DNA from 3 places in the Streptomyces sp. NPDC059740 genome. Region 3 is predicted to be linked to each of the others. Evidence: riboswitches for the same ligand, from Rfam matches in the RefSeq annotation. Region 3 holds a riboswitch; each other region holds the start of a gene.
What was found. Region 3 has a riboswitch for S-adenosylmethionine ahead of ACFV3R_RS21450 (aminotransferase class V-fold PLP-dependent enzyme). Riboswitches for the same ligand answer to the same signal wherever they lie in the genome.
Positions count from the first base shown of each region.

Region 1: another riboswitch for S-adenosylmethionine. It lies ahead of ACFV3R_RS27790 (glutathione S-transferase C-terminal domain-containing protein); the one in region 3 lies ahead of ACFV3R_RS21450 (aminotransferase class V-fold PLP-dependent enzyme).
Region 2: another riboswitch for S-adenosylmethionine. It lies ahead of thrC (threonine synthase); the one in region 3 lies ahead of ACFV3R_RS21450 (aminotransferase class V-fold PLP-dependent enzyme).

Region 1 covers NZ_JBHWGP010000033.1:36,765-43,414, reverse strand. Annotated here, with positions in the region: gene ACFV3R_RS27820 (LLM class flavin-dependent oxidoreductase) at 1-162, opposite strand, end outside; partial or broken gene ACFV3R_RS27815 (LLM class flavin-dependent oxidoreductase) at 427-624, opposite strand; gene ACFV3R_RS27810 (NtaA/DmoA family FMN-dependent monooxygenase) at 621-1,994, opposite strand; gene ACFV3R_RS27805 (LLM class flavin-dependent oxidoreductase) at 2,013-3,221, opposite strand; gene ACFV3R_RS27800 (putative leader peptide) at 3,293-3,613, opposite strand; gene ACFV3R_RS27795 (hypothetical protein) at 3,783-3,917, opposite strand; SAM riboswitch class IV at 4,072-4,218, shown strand; gene ACFV3R_RS27790 (glutathione S-transferase C-terminal domain-containing protein) at 4,432-5,214, shown strand; partial or broken gene ACFV3R_RS27785 (iron chelate uptake ABC transporter family permease subunit) at 5,429-5,897, shown strand; gene ACFV3R_RS27780 (GntR family transcriptional regulator) at 5,958-6,650, shown strand, end outside.
Region 2 covers NZ_JBHWGP010000011.1:31,128-37,777, forward strand. Annotated here, with positions in the region: gene otsB (trehalose-phosphatase) at 1-48, shown strand, start outside; gene ACFV3R_RS15635 (trehalose-6-phosphate synthase) at 150-1,604, opposite strand; gene ACFV3R_RS15640 (glucosyl-3-phosphoglycerate synthase) at 1,741-2,718, opposite strand; SAM riboswitch class I at 3,026-3,181, shown strand; gene thrC (threonine synthase) at 3,199-4,479, shown strand; gene ACFV3R_RS15650 (MoaD/ThiS family protein) at 4,568-4,846, shown strand; gene ACFV3R_RS15655 (cold-shock protein) at 5,341-5,544, shown strand; gene groL (chaperonin GroEL) at 6,094-6,650, shown strand, end outside.
Region 3 covers NZ_JBHWGP010000019.1:23,853-30,502, forward strand. Annotated here, with positions in the region: gene ACFV3R_RS21430 (NYN domain-containing protein) at 1-798, opposite strand, end outside; gene ACFV3R_RS21435 (hypothetical protein) at 908-1,147, opposite strand; gene ACFV3R_RS21440 (rhomboid family intramembrane serine protease) at 1,436-2,116, shown strand; gene ACFV3R_RS21445 (Lrp/AsnC ligand binding domain-containing protein) at 2,168-2,449, shown strand; gene ACFV3R_RS21450 (aminotransferase class V-fold PLP-dependent enzyme) at 2,544-3,980, opposite strand; SAM riboswitch class IV at 4,402-4,519, opposite strand; gene trpD (anthranilate phosphoribosyltransferase) at 4,806-5,870, opposite strand; gene ACFV3R_RS21460 (cytochrome bc complex cytochrome b subunit) at 6,070-6,650, opposite strand, start outside.

The DNA of each region.
Region 1 (6,650 bases), on a different contig from region 3:
GGCCACCCCCGGGTTGAGGTGGTGCTCGGCGTACCAGTGGCGGGCGTACCCGAAGCGCTCGGCCTGCCGGGCCAGGTCGACGGAGTTGTGCAGCGCCTCGGTGGCGGTGGATCCGGACGGGATCGGGACCAGGTCCAGGACGCCGAGGGGGATGTCGGACACGGGGGCTCCTCAGCGGTCGGTGGTCGGGGCGTGGAGGGCGGGCGCGGGGCCCGCGGGGGCGGGGCTCCACGGGAACAGCAGGTCGGGGATCTCGCGGCGCAGCACCGGCGCGACGTCCGACCGGAAGAGTGCGAGGGAGTCCAGGTGCTGCCGGCTGGTGGGTCCTCCCGCGTCCGCGGGGACGTCCGGCAGGGCGTGCCCGAACCGTTGGAGGTGGCAGTGCCCCTTCTCGACGAGCTGCGCGGGGCTGCCGACCAGTGCCGGGCTGAGGACGACGGGCGGCGGGGAGGAGGGGAGAAAGGGGCGCTCGTGCCGCTCCCCCACCCCGAAGCTGTCGGAGCCCGGTTCCCCGGTGAGGAACGCGTTGTCGAGAACCTCGCGGAAACGGTCCCGGGTGGGTTCGCGGACGCCCGTCACCGGGTCCGGGGCGTGCACGACCGGGGTGATGGCGAGGATCTTCACGACGCTGCCCGTTCCCGGCGCGCGGCGTCGGGGTGCGCCAGGCCGAGGTGGTCTCGCAGGGTGCTGCCCTCGTACTCCGTGCGGTGGACGCCGCGTTCCTGGAGGAGCGGGACGACCTTGTCGGCGAAGGGGTCGAGGCCGCCCGGGGTGATGTGCGGGACGAGGATGAAGCCGTCGCTGACGTCGGCCTGGACGAACTCGTCGATGGTCCGGGCCACGGTCTCCGGAGAGCCGACGAAGTTCTGCCGGTTGCCGGTCTCGATGACCAGGTCGCGGATCGACCAGTTGTTGGCGGCGGCACGTTCCCGCCATTCGCGGGCGGTGGCCAAGGGGTCGCGGTACATCCTCACCTGGGCACGGCCGCGGGCGACGGTGTGCTCGCCGGGGTCGGGGTCGATGTCGGGGAGCGGCCCGTCGGGGTCGTAGGCGGACAGGTCCCGGTTCCAGACGAACTCCAGGTGTTTGATGGCCGTGGCCCCGCTCACCTGCCGGCGGCGCACCTCGCGGGCCAGTTCCTCCGCCTCGGCGTCGGTGTCGCCCAGGACGAAGCTCGCGGCGGGCAGGACGAGCAACTGGTCCGGCGTGCGGCCGTACTTGGCGAGGCGCCCCTTGACGTCCGCGTAGAAGGCCCTCCCCTCCTTGAGGGTGGCGTGCCGGCTGAAGATGGCGTCGGCGCTCGACGCGGCGAACTCCCGCCCTTCGTCGGAGTCCCCGGCCTGGAAGATCACCGGGCGCCCCTGCGGGCTGCGGGGGACGTTGAACTGCCCGTGGATGTCGAAGTGCTGCCCGGTGTGGACGAAGGACCCGGCCTTGGCGTCACTGAGGAAGGTGCCGGTGACGGGGTCGGCGGTGATCTCGTCGCCGCGCCAGGAGTCGAAGAGTTCGTTGGCGGTGGTGAGGAACTCCTCGGCGCGCGAGTAGCGCTCGTCCTGCGGGAGGAAGCCTCCGCGTCGGAAGTTCTCACCGGTGAAGGCGTCCCAGGAGGTGACCACGTTCCAGGCGGCGCGTCCGGCGGAGAGGTGGTCGAGGCCGGCGAACTGACGGGCCACCTCGTACGGCTCGTTGAAGGTGGAGTTGATGGTGCCGGTCAGGCCGAGGTGTTCGGTGACGGCGGCCAGGGCGGCGAGGACGGTGAAGGTGTCGGGGCGTCCCACGACGTCCAGGTCGTAGATCCTGCCGCCCTGCTCGCGCAGCCGCAGTCCCTCCGCGAGGAACAGGAAGTCGAACTTCGCGCGTTCGGCGGTCCGGGCGAAGTGCGCGAAGGAGCTGAACTCGATGTGGCTGCCGGCCTCGGGGTCGCTCCAGACGGTGGTGTTGTTGACGCCGGGGAAGTGTGCCGCGAGGTGGATCTGCTTGAGCTGCTTGCTCATGGTGGATGTCCTTCGGGCTCAGGAGGTGGCGGCGTAGCGGTTGGCGGGGCGGGAGAGCCCGAGCAGGCCGCGCAGGGTGTCGGCCTCGTAGGCGCGTCGGAAGACGCCGCGGCGCTGGAGTTGCGGGACCAGGCCACGGGTGATCGCCGGGAGGTCGTGACCGGCTACGGCGGGCCGCAGCCGGAAGCCGGAAAGCCCGGCTGACTGCAACTCCTGCAGGTGATCGGCTAGTTGGGTCGGCGACCCGGTGAAGGCCGGGGTGTCGCCGGTGTACGGGGTGCCGGCGAGGGCGTCCAGGCGCGCCCGGCGGGCGGCGGCCTCGGCGGGGTCGTCGTCGAGGAAGACCAGCAGGTCGCCGAAGACGTGGAGGGGCTGGTCCGCGCGCTGGGCCTTCTCCTGTTCAGCGCGGATCCGGGCGACGATCGCGCGGGCGTGGTCGGTGTCGTGCGCGGTGACGTAGCCGACGTCCGCGGCACGGGCCACCAGCCGGTACGCGGCGGGGCCGTGTGCGAGGGCACTGACGATCGGCTGCCCCTGGGGTGGGCGGGGCGTGATCGAGGGGCCTCTGACGTGGAAGTACCTGCCCTCGAAGTCGATGTAGTGCAGCTTGTCGCGGTCGATGAAGCGCCCGGTGGCGGCGTCCCTGATCTCCGCGTCGTCCTCCCAGCTGTCCCACAGCCGGCGCACGACCTCCACGTGGTCGGCCGCCTCGTCGAGGAGTTCGCGCACGACCTCCTGCCCGGCAGGGGTGTCGTACCCCTCGGCGGGGAGCGGCGGGATCGTCCGGCGTCCGAAGTGCGCGGCTTCGTTCGGGCGGGCGGTGACCTGCACGCGCAGGCCGGCGCGGCCGGTGCTCACGTGGTCGAGGGTGGCGATCGCCTTGGAGATGTGGAACGGCTCCGTGTGGGTGGCGACCACCGTGGGCACCAGGCCGATGCGTCGGGTCAGCGGGGCGACCCGCGCGGCGACGAGGACGGCGTCCAGGCGGCCGCGCACCTGGTCGGTGCGCTCGTCGGGGCCGGTGGGCGAGGAGGACTGGAGGCCGAGCCCGTCCTCGATGGTCACGAAGTCGAGCAGCCCGCGTTCGGCCTCGGTGACGAGGTCGGTCCAGTAGGCGGCGGTGAGCAGTTCGCGGGGGCGGGCGACGGGCTCGCGCCAGGCGGCCGGATGCCAGCCTGCGCCGTCGAGGGCGACGGCGAGGTGCAGCGGGGCGGGAGAGGGGGACATGGGGGTGACGCCTTCCTGATGGCCGTGCGGGAGAGCCGGCCCCGGTACGGGGGCGGCTGCGGGGGCGGCGGTCAGGGGCGACAGAGCGCGCCGGCCACGCGCAGCAGGTCGATGTGGTGCCGGGAGTACAGGTGGAGGCGGGGCGGGGCGGGTTTCACGGCGTGGTGGCGGGACGCGGGCCGCACGTGCCGTGCCTGCGCGTCTGCGGCCCGGTGGTCCCGGGCACCGTGCCGGTCTGGCGCGCGGCTCCCCGGTGGGTGGCCGACCGCTCGTCGGCGGGCACCGCTACCCGACTGCGCCGTTCCCTCCCGCTGTCGGGCGTCCTCTTCGCGGAGGCCGGGGCCTGCGGTGGGGCGCCGGCCCGGCGGACACGGCGGAACCGGGAGATGCATGGACAGCTCCAGCGGACTCGGACAGCCCGGACCACGCGGGTGGTCGGCGCCGCGCCGAGCGGCAAAGGGCTCGGCGGAGGCGAGGCGACCGGTACACGTGGAACGGGGGCTGGGCGGGGAGGGGGCAGCACACCGCGACGGCGGTGGTCAGCGCGGGCTCAGAGAGTCGTCAGTCCCGGCAGTGGGCAGGACGGGCGGCCGTACAGAGGGCGCTGTTGACGCGCAGCAGGTCGACCGAGCGGTCCGAGCACAGCAGGACGCGGCCGGGGCGCTGTCGCGCGGCCTTTCCGTCAACTGCGTACATCGCCGTCACCGTCATTTCTCCGGCCTGGGTCCTGTCGTGGGACGCCGCCAGTCAGTCATGCCCTCGGGGGAATGTCAACGCGTATGCCCATCACTTGAGACCGTGCGCACGGCTTCTTGACGGCGTCACGGAGCGCACCGAAACTGGCGTGGACGGTCACGATTGTCAGCGCCCACGCCGCGGGTTCACCCCCGCTGATGTGGTCATCGGCCCCGGCCCGCTGGCAGGCAACCCTTCCGCCGCGACGGGGTGCCCCGGGTGACGACCGGGTCCCGCCGGTGCGGTGGGGCAAGCGTGGTCTCGCGTCTCGCGAGCCCCGAGGGTGAGACGGGCGGGCAATGCCCAGGAGTGACTTGACGAGGCGCTTGCACATCGATCTGTCGCGGGTCTCCAGCGCGTACTGATCCGCCGCCGGTTCGTCGTCGCGGACCGCTGCGAGCAGCGCAGTCGCTCCGCATTCGGCCGCCGGCGCCCCCGAGGCGGCGGTGGCTTCCTCGTTTCCCAAGGGAGAGTCATGCCCGAGACAGCTACGCGCGGCGCCGGGACGGCCGACGCCGTTCACCGGCAACCGAGTACGTCCGCCACTCGGCCCCACCCGGGGGCTTCGGCGGGCGCCCGGCTGCCACACGTCCTGCGAGGCCGGATCGGCATCGGCCTGGCAGGCGGCTTCTATCCGGAACCGCACCGCTACGACCTGTTCCTGTCGGAGAGTTGTCCGCACTCACTGCGCATCTCGATCACTCTGGACCTGCTCGGTCTCGACGGCGCGATCGCCACCACCGTCCTGACGCGCCCCGGCGACGCCCCCGACGCCTTCGCGGCGCTGCGCCACGCGTACGAAGCCACCCTGCACCACTACGACGGACCCCTCACCGCGCCCGCGCTGCGCGACCGCTGGAGCGGGCGCATCGTCAGCAACCACACCCCGGACATCCTCCGCGACCTCGCGGGGCCGCTCTCCGGCCACGACGGGGACCGCCCCTCGCGCCTGCGCCCGCCGCACCTGGCCGCAGCGGCCGAAGCCGTCGGTGAGGCGCTGGAACTGCACCTCTCCCCTGCCGCCCGCCCCGGTGAACAGCGTGCGGCACTGGATATGTGGGAGCGCCGGCTCACCGGGCAGCCCTACGCGCTGGGCGGGGAGCTGACGGCTGCGGACGTGGACCTGTGGGTGGCGCTCGTCCACCTCGGCCCACCCGGCACCCTCTGCTCGCACGTCCGGCTCCGGGACTATGTCCGCCGCCTCGGAGAGCACCCGTCCTTCCGGGGCAGGACCGTCGCGGCGCCCTGCACGGTGTGAGGACCACGCCGCGCGTCCGGGCCGCGCCAGGCCGGTCCCTGCGGCCGGCGCTCACCGGCTCCGGCTCCACCGGGAAGTGCGGCAGGCGAGGGCCGAGCCCGGCACCGGGAGGGAAAACCCGTCCTGCGGCCCGGTGCCGGGCGTTCCGGTGTCCGCGGCGTCAGGGCGCTCCGGCGCGCCGTGCCCTCCCCGGCGCAGGCCGTCTCCCCCATCCATCCTGGACACCCGGGTCCCGCGGGCCCCGGCCGCGCTGCCGGCGGGGCCGCGCCGGCGCCGGCCGGCACGCTGGTGCAGGCGGCGACCCGCAACCCGCTGGTCGAGCCCGGGGTTCCGGGCGTCTCCGGCGGCGGCGGCGCGCGGTGCGGTGCTCCTGACCACCTCCCTGCCGGCAGCCGGCCCCTGGGGGCTGGCGGCTGCGTCCGCGGTGGGCTCGGCCGTGCGGCCCTGCTGGTCTTCGGGCTCTCCGCACGGAACGGCTTCCGCCACGACCGGCTGGTGCTGGTCGTGCCGGGGTGTCCGCGGCGGCGGCCGTGATCGGCCTGCTCCTCGTGGTCACCGACCCGTTCAGCGCGACCAAGGCACTGATCCGGCTGTCCGGCTCCACCTACGGGCGCGCGTCTGCGGCCGTCCTGCGCCGGACACTTCCCGTTCGGACCGGCACGGCAGGGCCGGCAGCAGGCCGGGGCCGGAGCCTGTGACCCGGACAACAGACAGGTCCAGACAGGTTGACTTACGGTGTGGACATGTCTGCACAGGCGCGCAAGCATCAGCGGGTGGCCCGCATCCTGGGTCACGAGATCAGGGCCGGGGCGCTGCGGTCCGGCAGCCGGCTGCCCGGTGAGCACTCCCTGACCGAGCGGTTCGCGGTGAGCCGGACCACGGTCCGCGAGGCGCTGCGGGAGCTGGCCGAGGAGGGGCTGATCAGCACCCACCCCGGGATCGGCTCCTTCGTCACCTTCGACGGCGCGCCGCTGGACAACCGGCACGGCTGGACCCAGTCCCTGACCGAGCAGGGCACCGGACTCACCACGGCCCTGCTCCGGCTGGAGGTCGTCCAGGACGCCGAGCTCGGGGGGCGGCTGAACCTGCCCACCACCGCCTTCCTGGCCGTCGACCGGTTGCGGTCGCTGCCCGACGGCACCCCGGTGTCGTTGGAGCGCAGCCGCGTACCGTGCCACCCCGGCCTGGAGGACGTCCCGGCCGGCGGTCTGGTCGACGACTCGCTGACCGCCACCCTTGCGGCGGCCGGTCTCGTCGTGGCCTCCGGTGAACAGGCGGCGACCGCCGTGCCCCTGGAGGAGGAGGACGCGCGGCTCCTGGGGCGCGCACCCGGCGTCTCCTTCCTGCGGGTGCGACGCATCGGCAGGCTGCCCACCGGCGACCCCGTCGAGCACGTCGTCAGCCTCCTGGACCCCGCCCACTTCGAACTCCGCACC
Region 2 (6,650 bases), on a different contig from region 3:
GGGGTGGTCGGCCTGCTCACCGCCGTGGCGGAGGCCGTCGGAGCCTGAGACCGGGGCGGGCTGCCGGCGGCTGTCCACTGCCGGCCGGGTGGGCTGCCGGGCCGCGCCGGCCCGCCGCTGTACGCGTCGCCGTCGGCCGTCCCGGTCCGTCAGCCCCGCAGCGCCCGGAGCTGGTCCAGGAACCACTGCGAGGGCGGCAGCGCGGTGGCCGCCGCCGCCAGCCGCTTGCAGCGCTCGGCGCGGGCGTCGGCGGGCATCGTCAGGGCCTCGTGGAGGGCGTCGGCAGTGGCGATCACGTCGTAGGGGTTGACCACCAGCGCGTCCTCGCCCAGCTCGGCGAAGGCGCCGGCCTCGCGGGAGAGCACCAGCGCGCAGCCCGCGTCCGAGACCACCGGCACCTCCTTGGCCACCAGGTTCATGCCGTCGCGGATCGGGTTGACCAGCGCCACGTCCGCCATCCGGTACGCGGCCAGCGAACGCGCGAAGTCGTCGTCGACCCGCAGCAGCACCGGCTGCCAGTCGGCCGTCCCGAACGCGGCGTTGATCTCCTCGGCGACCCGCGACACCTCCTCGGTGTACTTCCGGTACACCGACAGGTCCTGGCGCGAGGGGTAGGCGAAGGCGACGTGGACCACGCGCCCCCGCCACTCGGGCCGCTCCGTCAGCAGACGGCGGTAGGCGTGCAGGCCGCGCACGATGTTCTTCGACAGCTCCGTCCGGTCGACGCGGACCACGGTGCGCCGGCCTTCGCCGACCTGCTCCCGCAACCGCACCAGCCAGTCGTCCACGTCCTGCCGGTGGGAGCGCTCGCGCAGGAAGTCCGCGTCGGCGCCCAGACCGTGCACGCCGAGGCGGGTGGTGCGCCCCTCGTACGTCACCGCGATCTCCGCGCCCTCGCGCGTCACCCGCGCCCCCAGCACCCGCTCACAGCACTCGGCGAACGCCGCCGCCCACCGCTCGGTGAGAAACCCGGCCCGGTCGCCGCCCAGGACACCGCGCAGCACCGAGACGGCCACGTCGTCGGGGAGCAGGCCGAAGTAGTCGGCCGGCGCCCACGGAGTGTGCGAGAAGTGGCCGATGCGCAGGTCCGGGCGGCGCTCGCGGAGCATCCCCGGTACCAGCGTCAGGTGGTAGTCCTGCACCAGCACCGCGGCACCCTGCGCCGCGTCCCGGGCCAGCGCGTCCGCGAAGGCCGCGTTGTACGCCTCGTAGGAGGCCCACTGGGCGCGGAAGTCCGCGTCGAAGGCCGGCTCCAGCGGCGTCTGGTACAGCAGGTGGTGGACGAACCACAGCACGGAGTTGGCGATGCCGTTGTAGGCGTCCGTGAAGGTCTGCGGCGCGATGTCGAGCATGCGGACCCGCTGCTCGCCGGTGTCGGACTCGGGGAGCTGGGCGGGGTGGCGGCGGGCGGCCTCGCGGTCGCCGTCGTTCAGCGCCGCGCAGACCCACAGCGCGTCCGCGTCCGGACCGATCGCCGAGAGCCCCGACACCAGGCCGCCGCCGCCGCGTTTGGCGCGCAGCGAGCCGTCCTCCTCCAGGGAGTACGAGACGGGGCCGCGGTTGGACGCGACGAGGATCTGCGCACCAGGGGTCTCGGAGGCCATGCCCGACAACTAACCCACCGCACAACCGTCCAAACGTACGGACGCCGGGCGGCGCCGATCTCCGCAGACGCCGGGCGAGATCGCGCCACACCGCCCCGACCTGCACGGTCACAGCCCGTGCAGGCGGGACCCGCCCTCAGGCCGCCCGGCCCCGGGAGTACTCCGGCACCTCGCACACCGGTGGCCGCTCCTCGGTGTCCACCGCCCAGGTCCGCGGCTCGAACCCGCCGTCCTCACCCCGGACGAACTGGGTCAGCCGCGGCCGCACCAGATGGCCACGGGCCAGCCGCAGCTGCGCGGTGCGGTAGATCGCCGCCGCCATACGGCCCAGCGCCTGCCCGTCCTGGTGCCGGTGGCGCCGCACCCCGACGTCGACCTGGGCCAGGGCGTCCAGCCCCACCGTCTGCAACGCGTCCACCAGCAGACCCAGCTCCACCCCGTAGCCCACCGGGAACGGCAGCCGCTCCAGCAGCGAGCGCCGTGCCGCGTACTCGCCCCCCAGCGGCTGCACGAAACCGGCCAGCTGCGGCCAGTGCAGGTTCAGCAGGGGCCGGGCCACCAGCTCCGTCACCCGGCCGCCCTGCGCCGGGCCGCCGGCCCCCGCACCGCCGCCCGCCTCGGCACCCAGCGGCCGGTCGTACATGGCCTTGACCAGCGCGAGATCCGGGTCGGTCAGCAGGGGCGCGACGATGCCGGAGACGAAGGTGGCCGAGAACTCCCGCAGGTCGGCGTCGACGAAGCACACGATGTCGCCGCGGGTGACCAGCAGCGACCGCCACAGCACCTCGCCCTTGCCCGGTAGCGCCGGCAGCCGCGGCAGCACCGCGTCCCGGTGCACCACGCGGGCCCCGGCGGCGGCGGCCACCTCGGCGGTACGGTCGGACGAACCCGAGTCCAGGACCACCAGCTCGTCGACGAGCGGCATGGCGTCCGTCATCAGCTCGTCACGGATGGTGGTGACGATCTGGCCGACCGTCGCCTCCTCGTCGAGCGCCGGCAGCACCACGCTGACCGTCTGCCCAGACGCGGCCTTGGCGGCCGGCAGCAGGGCCGTGGGACGGTCGGCCGCCGACCAGGAGCGGGTGCCGAGCCAGCGCTCCACCTCTTCCAGCACCAGCGTCTCTCCTCACGCTCGCAGTCCGTCTCGCGGGCCCGTGCGGTACCCGTCCTCTCGTCCCGGCAGGTCGGCGACCGGCGGACGCGGGCCGGACGGGACCCTGGGGTCACGCTCTGACCTGCGCCCTCGCCTCCGCACCGCGGACCGGTGAGGACCGGCGCTCGTGCTGTGATCCATCTCGCGGTGCGGACGGCTGTCTCCAGCCCGGGGCCCTTCGGTTACAGTCTTGAACAACGCGAACGGCCCGCATATGTCGGGGTCGCCGCGCCACACAAACGCCCGGTCCGCAAGGCCGGTGCCACACCGCTCATCCAGAGGGGCAGAGGGAAACGGCCCGTTGAAGCCCCGGCAACCCTCCAGCCGGACTCGTCACCGCACCAGCAGCGGAACGCGAGGCTCCCCGGCTAGGGAAGGTGCCAATTCCGTCTCGCGGCGAGATGCGTCGCGAGGAAGATGAGGAGAAAGGGCCTCGCCTCCATGGCTGTGCAGACCGTCGCCACCGACACCCCCCTCACCCTCGGCTCCGCCGTCGCGCTGTCCTGCCGCGAATGCGGCGAGCGGTTCCCGCTGAGCCCGATCTTCGCCTGCGAGGCCTGTTTCGGCCCGCTGGAGATCGCCTACGACCTTCCCACCGGGGACCCCGAGGGGCTCCGGAAGCGCATCGAGGCCGGCCCGAACAACATCTGGCGCTACGCCCCGCTGTTGCCCGTCCCCGAGGACGTCGCGGACAAGCCGAACATCAACCCCGGCTTCACCAAGCTGGTCAAGGCCGACAACCTCGCCCGCGAGCTCGGCGTCACCGGCGGTCTGTACGTCAAGGACGACTCCGGCAACCCCACCCACTCCTTCAAGGACCGGGTGGTGGCCATCGCCGTCGAGGCGGCCCGCGTCTTCGGCTTCACCACCCTCTCCTGCTCCTCCACCGGCAACCTCGCCGGTGCCGTGGGCGCCGCCGCGGCCCGGGCCGGTTTCCGCTCCTGCGTCTTCATCCCGCACGACCTGGAGCAGGGCAAGGTGGTCATGGCCGCCGTCTACGGCGGCGACCTGGTCGGCATCGAGGGCAACTACGACGACGTCAACCGCTTCTGCTCCGAGCTCATCGGCGACCCGCTGGGCGAGGGCTGGGGCTTCGTCAACGTCAACCTCCGCCCGTACTACGGCGAGGGTTCCAAGACGCTGGCCTACGAGATCTGCGAGCAGCTCGGCTGGGAGCTGCCCGACCAGATCGTCATCCCCATCGCCTCCGGCTCGCAGCTCACCAAGATCGACAAGGGGCTCAAGGAGCTGATCCAGCTCGGCCTCGTCGAGGACAAGCCCTACAAGATCTTCGGCGCGCAGGCCGAGGGCTGCTCCCCGGTCTCCCGGGCCTTCAAGGACGGCCACGACGTGGTCCGCCCGGTCCGGCCGGACACCATCGCCAAGTCCCTGGCCATCGGGAACCCGGCCGACGGCCCGTACGTGCTGGACATCGCCCGCCGTACCGGCGGTGCCGTCGAGGACGTCAACGACGCACAGGTCGTCGACGCCATCAAGCTGCTGGCCCGCACCGAGGGCATCTTCGCCGAGACCGCGGGCGGCGTCACCGTCGGCGTGACCCGGAAGCTGATCGAGAACGGCCTTCTGGACCCGGCGAAGTCCACCGTCGTCCTCAACACCGGCGACGGGCTGAAGACGCTGGACGCCGTGGCGCCCACCACCGGCCCGACCGCGACGATCCGCCCCAGCCTGGACGCCTTCCGCGAGGCCGGCCTGGCCTGACGCGGGCCCCGGCCGGCCGCCCCCGGCCCCGCCCCGTCCCCTTTGCCACCCACCGACCCGGGCCCCGGGCCCGAGACTTGAGGCAGACATGAGCGTCACCGTCCGCATCCCGACCATCCTCCGCACCTACACCGGTGGCCAGGCCGAGGTCCCCGCCGACGGCGCGACCCTCTCGGAGGTCCTCGCGGACCTGGAGAAGAACCACAGCGGCATCGCCGCGCGCGTGCTGGACGACTCCGGCAAGCTCCGCCGTTTCGTCAACGTCTACGTCAACGACGACGACGTCCGCTTCGAGCAGGGCCTTGAGACCCCCACGCCCGAGGGTGCCGGCGTCTCCATCATCCCGGCGGTCGCCGGCGGCTGCTGAGCCACGCACCGCCCGACGGACCCGACACCGGCCGCCGCTCCTCCAGAGGGAGCGGCGGCCGGCTGCCGTGGGGGCGCGCGCACCGGGGTGCGCGGCGGGTGAGCGCGCCGGGGGGGGGTGGGATATGCGGAAGCGGTAATTCCGTACCGGGAATTAGCGTTAGAGTGGGCGCGGTTCCCGCATTGCGCGCAGGTCAAACGCGCATGACGAATCTCCGCGGCGGACACAAGATGTGTGCGTGGTTTGTCGGTTTGGTGTAGTTCGCCCGGACCGTATTGTGGCTGATTCCCTCTCTTTTTCGCTTATCGGTGTTTACCCTGGTCCGGATTTTTCGTCTGCTTGACCTGTTGCACTGGGCAGTTGTGCAGATACATTCAGCGGCGGTCGACGCGTTCCGGCGCACGCCCCCTCCTGCCGCCTGGCATCGGGGGTGAGGTCTGACCCGGGTCCGCGAAGTGCGGTCCTGCGTAGGGCCAGCAATAGGGGAGTAAGGAATGGCTCAGGGCACCGTCAAGTGGTTCAACGCGGAGAAGGGCTACGGCTTCATCGCGGTCGACGGTGGTGCGGATGTTTTCGTCCACTACAGCGCGATACAGATGGACGGCTACCGCACCCTCGAGGAAGGTCAGCGGGTCGAGTTCGAGATCTCGCAGGGCCAGAAGGGGCCGCAGGCGGACATGGTTCGCGTGGCCGGCTAGGGCGACGACCTCACAGCTGTCGCTGGGGCCCGCGCTCCCTCTCGGGGGAGCGCGGGCCCTTGTCCGTGTGTCCGCCGTTCCGGCGTCCGCCGTTCCGGCGTCCGCGTTCCGGTGGCCAGGTCCGGTGGCCAGGTCCGGTGGTGCCGCGTGCCGGGGTGCGGTGGTGGCCGGCGTCGGTGTCCGTGTCGCGAGGTCGGGGTGCGGTGGTGGCCGGTGAGTGGTCTGCGCCCCTTCACCCCGGCGACCTGCGCGGTTTCCGGGACGGCGGCGGTGGGTCGGGGCTTCGGGCCCGGGTGCCGGGCCGATGCCGCCCGTCCCGTCCGGTGGCCGCTCCTTGCACTCTCATGGCGAGAGTGCTAACTATTGCGTTAGCACTCTCCGAGTGAGAGTGACAGTAAGGACCGAGTCGGTGAGGTCCGGGAGCAGGTGGGACGGAACCACCAGCCTCCCAGATCGTCCGTCGCGGGCGCCAGCGCGGTCCGGAGTAATCCACCCTCCCCCAGACTCCGCGTCATGGGGGGACCCCCAGTCCTGGGAGGACCACTTCACATGGCCAAGATCATCGCGTTCGACGAGGAGGCACGGCGCGGTCTCGAGCGCGGGATGAACCAGCTCGCCGACGCCGTCAAGGTCACCCTCGGCCCCAAGGGCCGCAACGTCGTCCTCGAGAAGAAGTGGGGCGCCCCCACGATCACCAACGATGGTGTTTCCATCGCTAAGGAGATCGAGCTCGAGGACCCGTACGAGAAGATCGGTGCCGAGCTGGTCAAGGAGGTCGCGAAGAAGACGGACGACGTCGCCGGTGACGGCACGACGACCGCGACCGTCCTGGCCCAGGCACTGGTCAAGGAAGGCCTGCGCAACGTCGCCGCCGGCGCCAACCCGATGGCGCTCAAGCGCGGCATCGAGAAGGCCGTCGAGTCGGTCTCCGCCGCCCTGCTGGAGCAGGCGAAGGACGTCGAGACCAAGGAGCAGATCGCCTCCACCGCCTCGATCTCCGCCGCCGACACCCAGATCGGCGAGCTCATCGCCGAGGCGATGGACAAGGTCGGCAAGGAAGGCGTCATCACCGTCGAGGAGTCCCAGACCTTCGGTCTGGAGCTGGA
Region 3 (6,650 bases):
CAGCCGCAGCCGCATGTCCTCGACGCTGCGCCCCTCGCGGACGGCGCGCCGCCCGGCCTCCAGGGCCGCCTCCGCCTCGGTGGCCCTGGCCCGCAGCCGCCGGGCCTCCCCCTCGGCGGCGGCCCGGTCGGCACCCGCCTGCGCACGCACCGCCTGGACCTCCGCCTCCGCCTTGCGCACCTCCGCCTCCCGGCGCCGCACGTCGCTGGTCGCGCTGCGCAGGCGGCGGTGGAGGACGTCGTTCTCCTTGCGCAGGGTGTCCAGTTCGGCCCGGGCCCGCTCGGCCTCGGCCCGGGCCGCCGCACGCACCTGCGACAACTCCTCGCGGAGCCTGGCCAGCTCCCGGGAGGTCTCCTCGTCCGCCCGGACGGCGTCGGCCCGTTCCACCTCCTCCTCCGCGGCGGTGACGAGCTCGACCCAGCCGGCGGGCCGAAGGATGTACGCGGCGGCGGCGACGTCCAGCGGGTCGGCGGCGGCCGGCGGGTTGCCGGCCGCCAGCGCCTCGGTCAGCTCCGGCTGGGCCTCGCGCAGCAGGTCGGCGATACGGCCGCGGAAGCCGGCGTCCCCGGCGAGCGCCGAGGCCATGGCGTTGCCCGCGAACCGCACCCGCCGGCTGGGGGTGAACCGGGCGTACTGCCGCAGCGGGGCGGGCAGGTCGGCGACCTTCAGGCCGCCGAAGCACTCCGCGGTGAAGCCCACGACCTTGCGCCGCACGCCCTCGGGGAGCGGCCGGTCGAGGGCTGCCTGGTCCTCCGGGCCGGACCCCGCCCCGGCGGGCCCCACGCCGTTCGCGGACACCCCCGGCTGCGCGGCCGGCTCCGGCTCCCCGGCCGTCGCCTCCGCGCGCACGTCCCCCTCCCCCGTCGCCCCTTCCGGACGGTCCACCACTGCCGCCTCGCTCCGAATCTCAGGCGCTCGCGCCGGGCCGGTCCACCAGTTCGATCTGGTCCACCGCGTTGCACCAGCGGCAGCGCACCGATTCGATGCTCTCCTCGAGCACCTCCCGCTCCTCCACCGAGGGCTCGCCGGCGAGATCCAGATGCACGTACTCCACCACCTTCGAACGCCGGGTGACGTCGAAACGGGTGAGATTGCCGCACAGGGTGCAGCGCCACCTGGTCTCTGCGGTCGGCTGGGGAACCGTCATCGTCTCGTTCCTCTTTCGCTTCCTCGGGTGGTGACGCTCCGGCAGGGCCGCCCGCCCGCGGAGCCCGCCGCGGCGACCACGACCCGCCTCCCCCGGGCGGACGGGTCCCGGCGCGGCGCAACCGGCTCGCCGACGAGGAACGTCCCTGGTGCTCACCCTACGGCCTGCGCCCCCTCCCCTGCGGGGCGCGCCCGCAGCCGCCCCGCACCACGGCGCGCACGCCCACCGGGTGGCCGGGCCCGGAACCGGCACCCACTTCCTGGCCGAGTTTTCCGGGATGATCCACCCATGTCCGTTTCGCACCTCCTGGTGCTCCGTGCCGTGCGGATGCGCGGCCGCGACGTGCTGACGGCCCTGTGCTGTGCCGTGTTCCTCGCGGGACCGACCGCCCCGCTCACCGGGGCCGCGGCCGGCGGGGACGGGGGCCGCGCCGCGCAGAACGCCTACTTCGCCCGGTGGGGCGTGGTCCCCCGCGAGCTGTGGGAGGGGACCGTGCGCGCCTCGGCCACCCCGCTGACCGCGCTCTTCGTGCACGGCGGGTGGGTGCACCTGCTGGGCAACCTGCTCTTTCTGCACGTCTTCGGCGGCCTGGTGGAGGAGCGTCTGGGGCGCGCCCGCTTCGTCCTCTTCTACCTCGTCACCGGGTACCTGGCGCTGCTCGGCTACGCGGCGGTGCACGCCGGCTCGGGGCGGGCCCTGGTGGGGGCGTCCGGTGCCGTCTCCGGTGTGCTGGGCGCCTTCCTCTACCTCTTCCCCCGCGCCAGGGTGACCAGCCTGCTGCCGTTCCTCCTCTTCCTCCCGCTGCGCTTCCCGGCCTGGGTGGTGCTGGTCTTCTGGTTCGTGCTGCAGTGGCTCGCCGCGGGACACGACCCGGCCGGTCCCGGCGTGGCCCACCTGGCGCACCTCGTGGGCTTCGGGCTCGGCTTCCTCTACGCCTGGGCACGTCACCGGCGGCGGGGTGCGGGATAGGGTGGGCGGGCCCTGGAGAGAGCCGGGCAGCCGCGAGGGAGAAGACCAGCCGTGATCACTTCGATCGTCCTCATCAAGACCAGCGTGGACCGCATCCCGGAGATCGCCGAGAAGATCGCCGCGCTCGAGGGTGTCAGCGAGGTCTACTCGGTCACCGGGGCGCACGACCTGATCGCACTCGTCCGCGTCGCCCGCCACGACGACCTCGCCGACGTCATCCCCGGCCGCATCAGCAAGGTGCCGGGCGTCGCCTCCACCGAGACGCACATCGCCTTCCGCACCTACTCCCAGCACGACCTGGAGGCCGCGTTCGCCATCGGGCTGGACTCCTAGGACACCTGCGGGCCCGGCCCGGTACGGGGCGGGGCGCCACCACGGGAGGCAGCGCCCCGCCCCTGGGCGGCGGACGGCCGGTGCAGCGGGCCGGTCAGGCGGCGGTAACCGGGACGCAGCGGCCCTCCTGCGTCCGGTAGCTCCAGCGCGCGCCCTCGGTGACCAGCTCCCGCACCGCGCGCAGGAACCGCTCGACGTGCTCGTCGGGCGTGCCGGCCCCGAAGCTCACCCGGACCGCGTGGAGCGTCCCGCCGGCCGCGCCGGACTCCTCCGCGCCGCACTCCCCCGGGGCCTGCGGCTCGCTGCCGAGGAGTGTGCGCACCAGCGGGTGGGCGCAGAACAGGCCGTCGCGCACCCCGATGCCGTACTCGGCCGAGAGGGCCGCCGCGAAGTGCGAGGACTGCCAGCCCTCGACGGTGAAGGAGAGCACGCCCACCCGCGGCGTGTCCGGCCCGAACAGGCCCAGGACCCGCACGCCGGGGATGCCGGCGAGCCCTTCGCGGACCCTGGCCACCAGCGTCCGCTCGCGTGCCACCAGCGTGTCGAAGCCGGCCTCGGTCAGCGCGCGGCAGGCCGAGGCGATGGCGTGGACGCCGATGACGTTGGGCGAACCGGCCTCGTGGCGGGCCTCGGAGGTGTGCCACTCCACCGCGACACCGCCGTCCGGGCGCCGGGTGACGGTGCGGCTCGCGCCGCCGCCCGCCAGGTACGGCTCGGCCTCCCGCAGCCAGTCGGCGCGGCCCGCGAGGACGCCGGAGCCGAAGGGCGCGTAGAGCTTGTGGCCGGAGAAGGCGACCCAGTCCACGTCGAGCTCGGCCACGTCCACCGGGTGGTGGGGGGCGAGCTGGGCGGCGTCCAGGACGATGCGGGCGCCGTGGGCGTGCGCCGTGGCGGCCAGCTCCCGCACCGGCCAGATCTCGCCGGTGACGTTGGAGGCACCCGTCACGCAGACCAGGGCGGGGCCCGCGCCCTTGGGTGCCGCGGCCAGCGCGTCCGCCAGGGTGGTCACGGCCTGCTGCGGGGAGCGCGGGGCGTCGAGGTAGGTCACCGTCACGCCGGCGCGGCGGTGCCAGGGCAGCAGCGCGGCGTGGTGCTCGGTCTCGAAGACGTAGACGTGGGCCCCGGCGGGCAGCGCGCAGGCCAGCAGGTTCAGGGAGTCGGTGGTGGACCGGGTGAAGACCACCTCGTCCTCCGGGCGACAGCCGAGGAAGCGCGCCACGGTCTCCCGGCTGTTCTCGAACAGGTCCGTGGAGAGCTGCGAGAGGTGTCCGGCGCCGCGGTGCACGCTGCCGTAGTAGGGGGCGTAGGCCGCGACGTCGTCCCAGACGCGCTGCAGCGCCGGTGCGCTGGCCGCGTAGTCGAGCGCCGCGTAGGTGGTCTCGCCACCGGTCACGAGCGGGACGCGGACGTCGCGGCCGAGGACGGGGAGCGGGCCGCCGGCCGGGGCCTGGGGGGCGGTCCTCGCAGCGGTGGTGGTGGAGGCGGCAGCGGTGGCGGCGGAGGCGGCAGCGGTGCTGGCGGTGGCGGTCATGGCGGACTCCCGTGGTGGTGCGGGCGGCCGGCAACACCGCGCGGACGGCCGGGAGTCGGCGACGCGCGGTGGCGGCAGCAGGCGAGATGAGGGTGCTCGGTGCCCGTCGGGGCACGGGACGACAGGCACCGCGGCACACCGGTCCGCCGTCAGGGCGCACGGGTGGCCGGACGCGTCGTCCGGTGGGGGCGGTCAGGCCCCGGGGCCTGTCTCCGGGTCCGCGGCCGGCGTGGCGAGCCGGTCGGGAGGGGCGGCGGGTGCCGGTCGCGTCCGGTGGGGAGCGACGGGGCGCCGGTCACCGACGGCGGCGGGCACCCCAGGGGTACCGCTGCGCACGTCCGACGGCGATCCGGAGGACAGGCCTATCGCATTCGCTGCATCACGGAAGGCACTCCCTCGAAGGACCAGGTCCCCAATCGAGGGACCGCGCTTGCCGCAGACCTCGCTTGTCTGCGACCTGGTCATCACCCGGGGCACCCCGCCACGGACGGAGGGTTGCCGGACAGCGGGCCGGGGCCTTCACGCTGTCGCTCGTGACCTGCGGTGAGTATGGCACAGCGGGTTCGGACGGCGAAACCGTCGTCCCACATCCCGGGCACGCCCGCCAGGCGGCCGGAACCGGCTCACGGCGGCCCGCCGCAGGGGCCGCCGCGTGGTGCCTCAGGGGTCCTTGCCATGTGAGCGTCCGATGAGGTCGCGTGGTCCGGTGCCGTGCATCGCAAGGCGCCGGAGAGTCCTCGTAGCGGAGCTACCAGGGCTTTTCGGCAACGCCGCGAGGCGCGGTGCCAGACCACGCGACCCGGGCGGGCATATGGCAAGGACCCCTCAGGAGTTGCTGAGCTCCATCCAGCGCTCCAGCACGGTCGCCGCCGCCCCCGAGTCGACGGCCTGCGCCGCCCGCGCGATGCCCGCCGCGATCTGCTCCTCCAGCGAGGTGTCCGCCGGTTCGAGGGCGACCAGCGCCGCCGCCGAGTTCAGCAGGACCGCGTCCCGGACCGGGCCCTTCTCGCCCGCGAGGACCCGGCGGACGACGTCGGCGTTGTGGGCCGCGTCCCCACCGCGCAGGGCCTCGACGGGCACCAGCTCGACACCGACGTCGCGGGGGTCGAAGCGGTGCTCGGCCACGGCCCCGTCGCGGACCACCCACACCGTCGAGGTGGCGGTGGTGGTCAGCTCGTCCAGGCCGTCCTCGCCCCGGAAGACCAGCGCGGAGGAGCCACGTTCGGCGAGGACGCCGGCCAGGATCGGCGCCATGCGGGCGTCGGCGACGCCGGTGGCCTGGGCCTTCACCCGTGCCGGGTTGGTGAGCGGGCCGAGGAAGTTGAAGACGGTGCGCACGCCCAGTTCGGCACGGGCCGCCGCCACGTGGCGCAGCGCCGGGTGGAACCTGTTCGCGGCGCAGAAGGTGATGCCGGCCTCCGCAGCGACCTCGGCCACCCGGCGCGGGGACAGGTCGAGGTTGAGGCCGAGCTTCTCCAGGACGTCGGAGGCGCCGCTGGCGGAGGAGGAGGCCCGGTTGCCGTGCTTGACGACCCGGGCCCCCGTCCCCGCGACCACGAGGGCGGACATCGTCGAGATGTTGACGGTGTTGGCGCCGTCGCCGCCGGTGCCGACGATGTCGACGCTCGGGCCCGCCACCTCGATGAGTTCGGCGTGCTCGTACATGGCGTCGACCAGGCCGCTGATCTCGGCCACCGTCTCGCCCTTGGCCCGCAGCGCCACGGCGAAGCCGGCGATCTGGGCGGAGGTGGCCTCGCCGCGCATGACGTGGTCCATGGCCCAGGCGGTGTCCGCGGCGCTCAGGTGCCTGCCGGTCAGGAGAGCGTTGAGGAGGCCCGGCCAGGTGGGGGCCGTCGCGCTGTCGCCGCCTGCCGGGGTCACCACGTCCATGGTCCACACTCCTGGGAATTCGGCCCGCCCGGTGCGGGCCCCTGCGAGGGGCTGCCCCTCGCCTGAGAGCCTATCCGGCGGCCCGTACGCCGGAGGGCCCCGTCCGACGTCCGGACGGGGCCCTCTGGGTGGCGTTCCTCGTGTCGGGCGGTCTGCCGCCCGGGGGCCGCCGTCGCGCGGGCGACGGCGGCCGGATCACTCAGTGGTGGCCGTGGCCGCTGGCGATCTCCTTGAACTCCTCGGCGGTCGGCTTGGGGACCATGTTCTCCTCGGAGTAGTACCCGCGGGAGAGCTTGGCCCGCAGCCGGGTCGAGGCCGGGATCTTGCGGCGCACGCCGTTCTCGTCCACCTCGGGGCCCGGGTCGAAGACCTTGGGCTGCTCGTGCTGGGTGAGGACGTGCAGCTGCTCCTGGCGGAGCGGCTCGTGGATCTCGACGAACTCACCGTGCGGCAGGCGCTTGATGATGCCGGACTCGCGTCCGTGCAGCACCTTGTCCCGGTCGCGGCGCTGCAGACCCATGCAGATGCGCTTGGTGACGATGAAGGTGATCACCGTGCCGACGAAGAAGCCGATGCGGACGATCCAGGTGATCACGTTGATCGACATGTGGAAGTGGGTCGCCCACAGGTCGTTGCCACCACCGACGAGCATGATCATGTACGCCCAGAGCCAGGCCACACCGAAGGCGGTGCGGGTCGGCGCGTTGCGCGGGCGGTCCAGGATGTGGTGCTCGCGCTTGTCGCCGGTGACCCAGGACTCGATGAACGGGTAGACGGCGA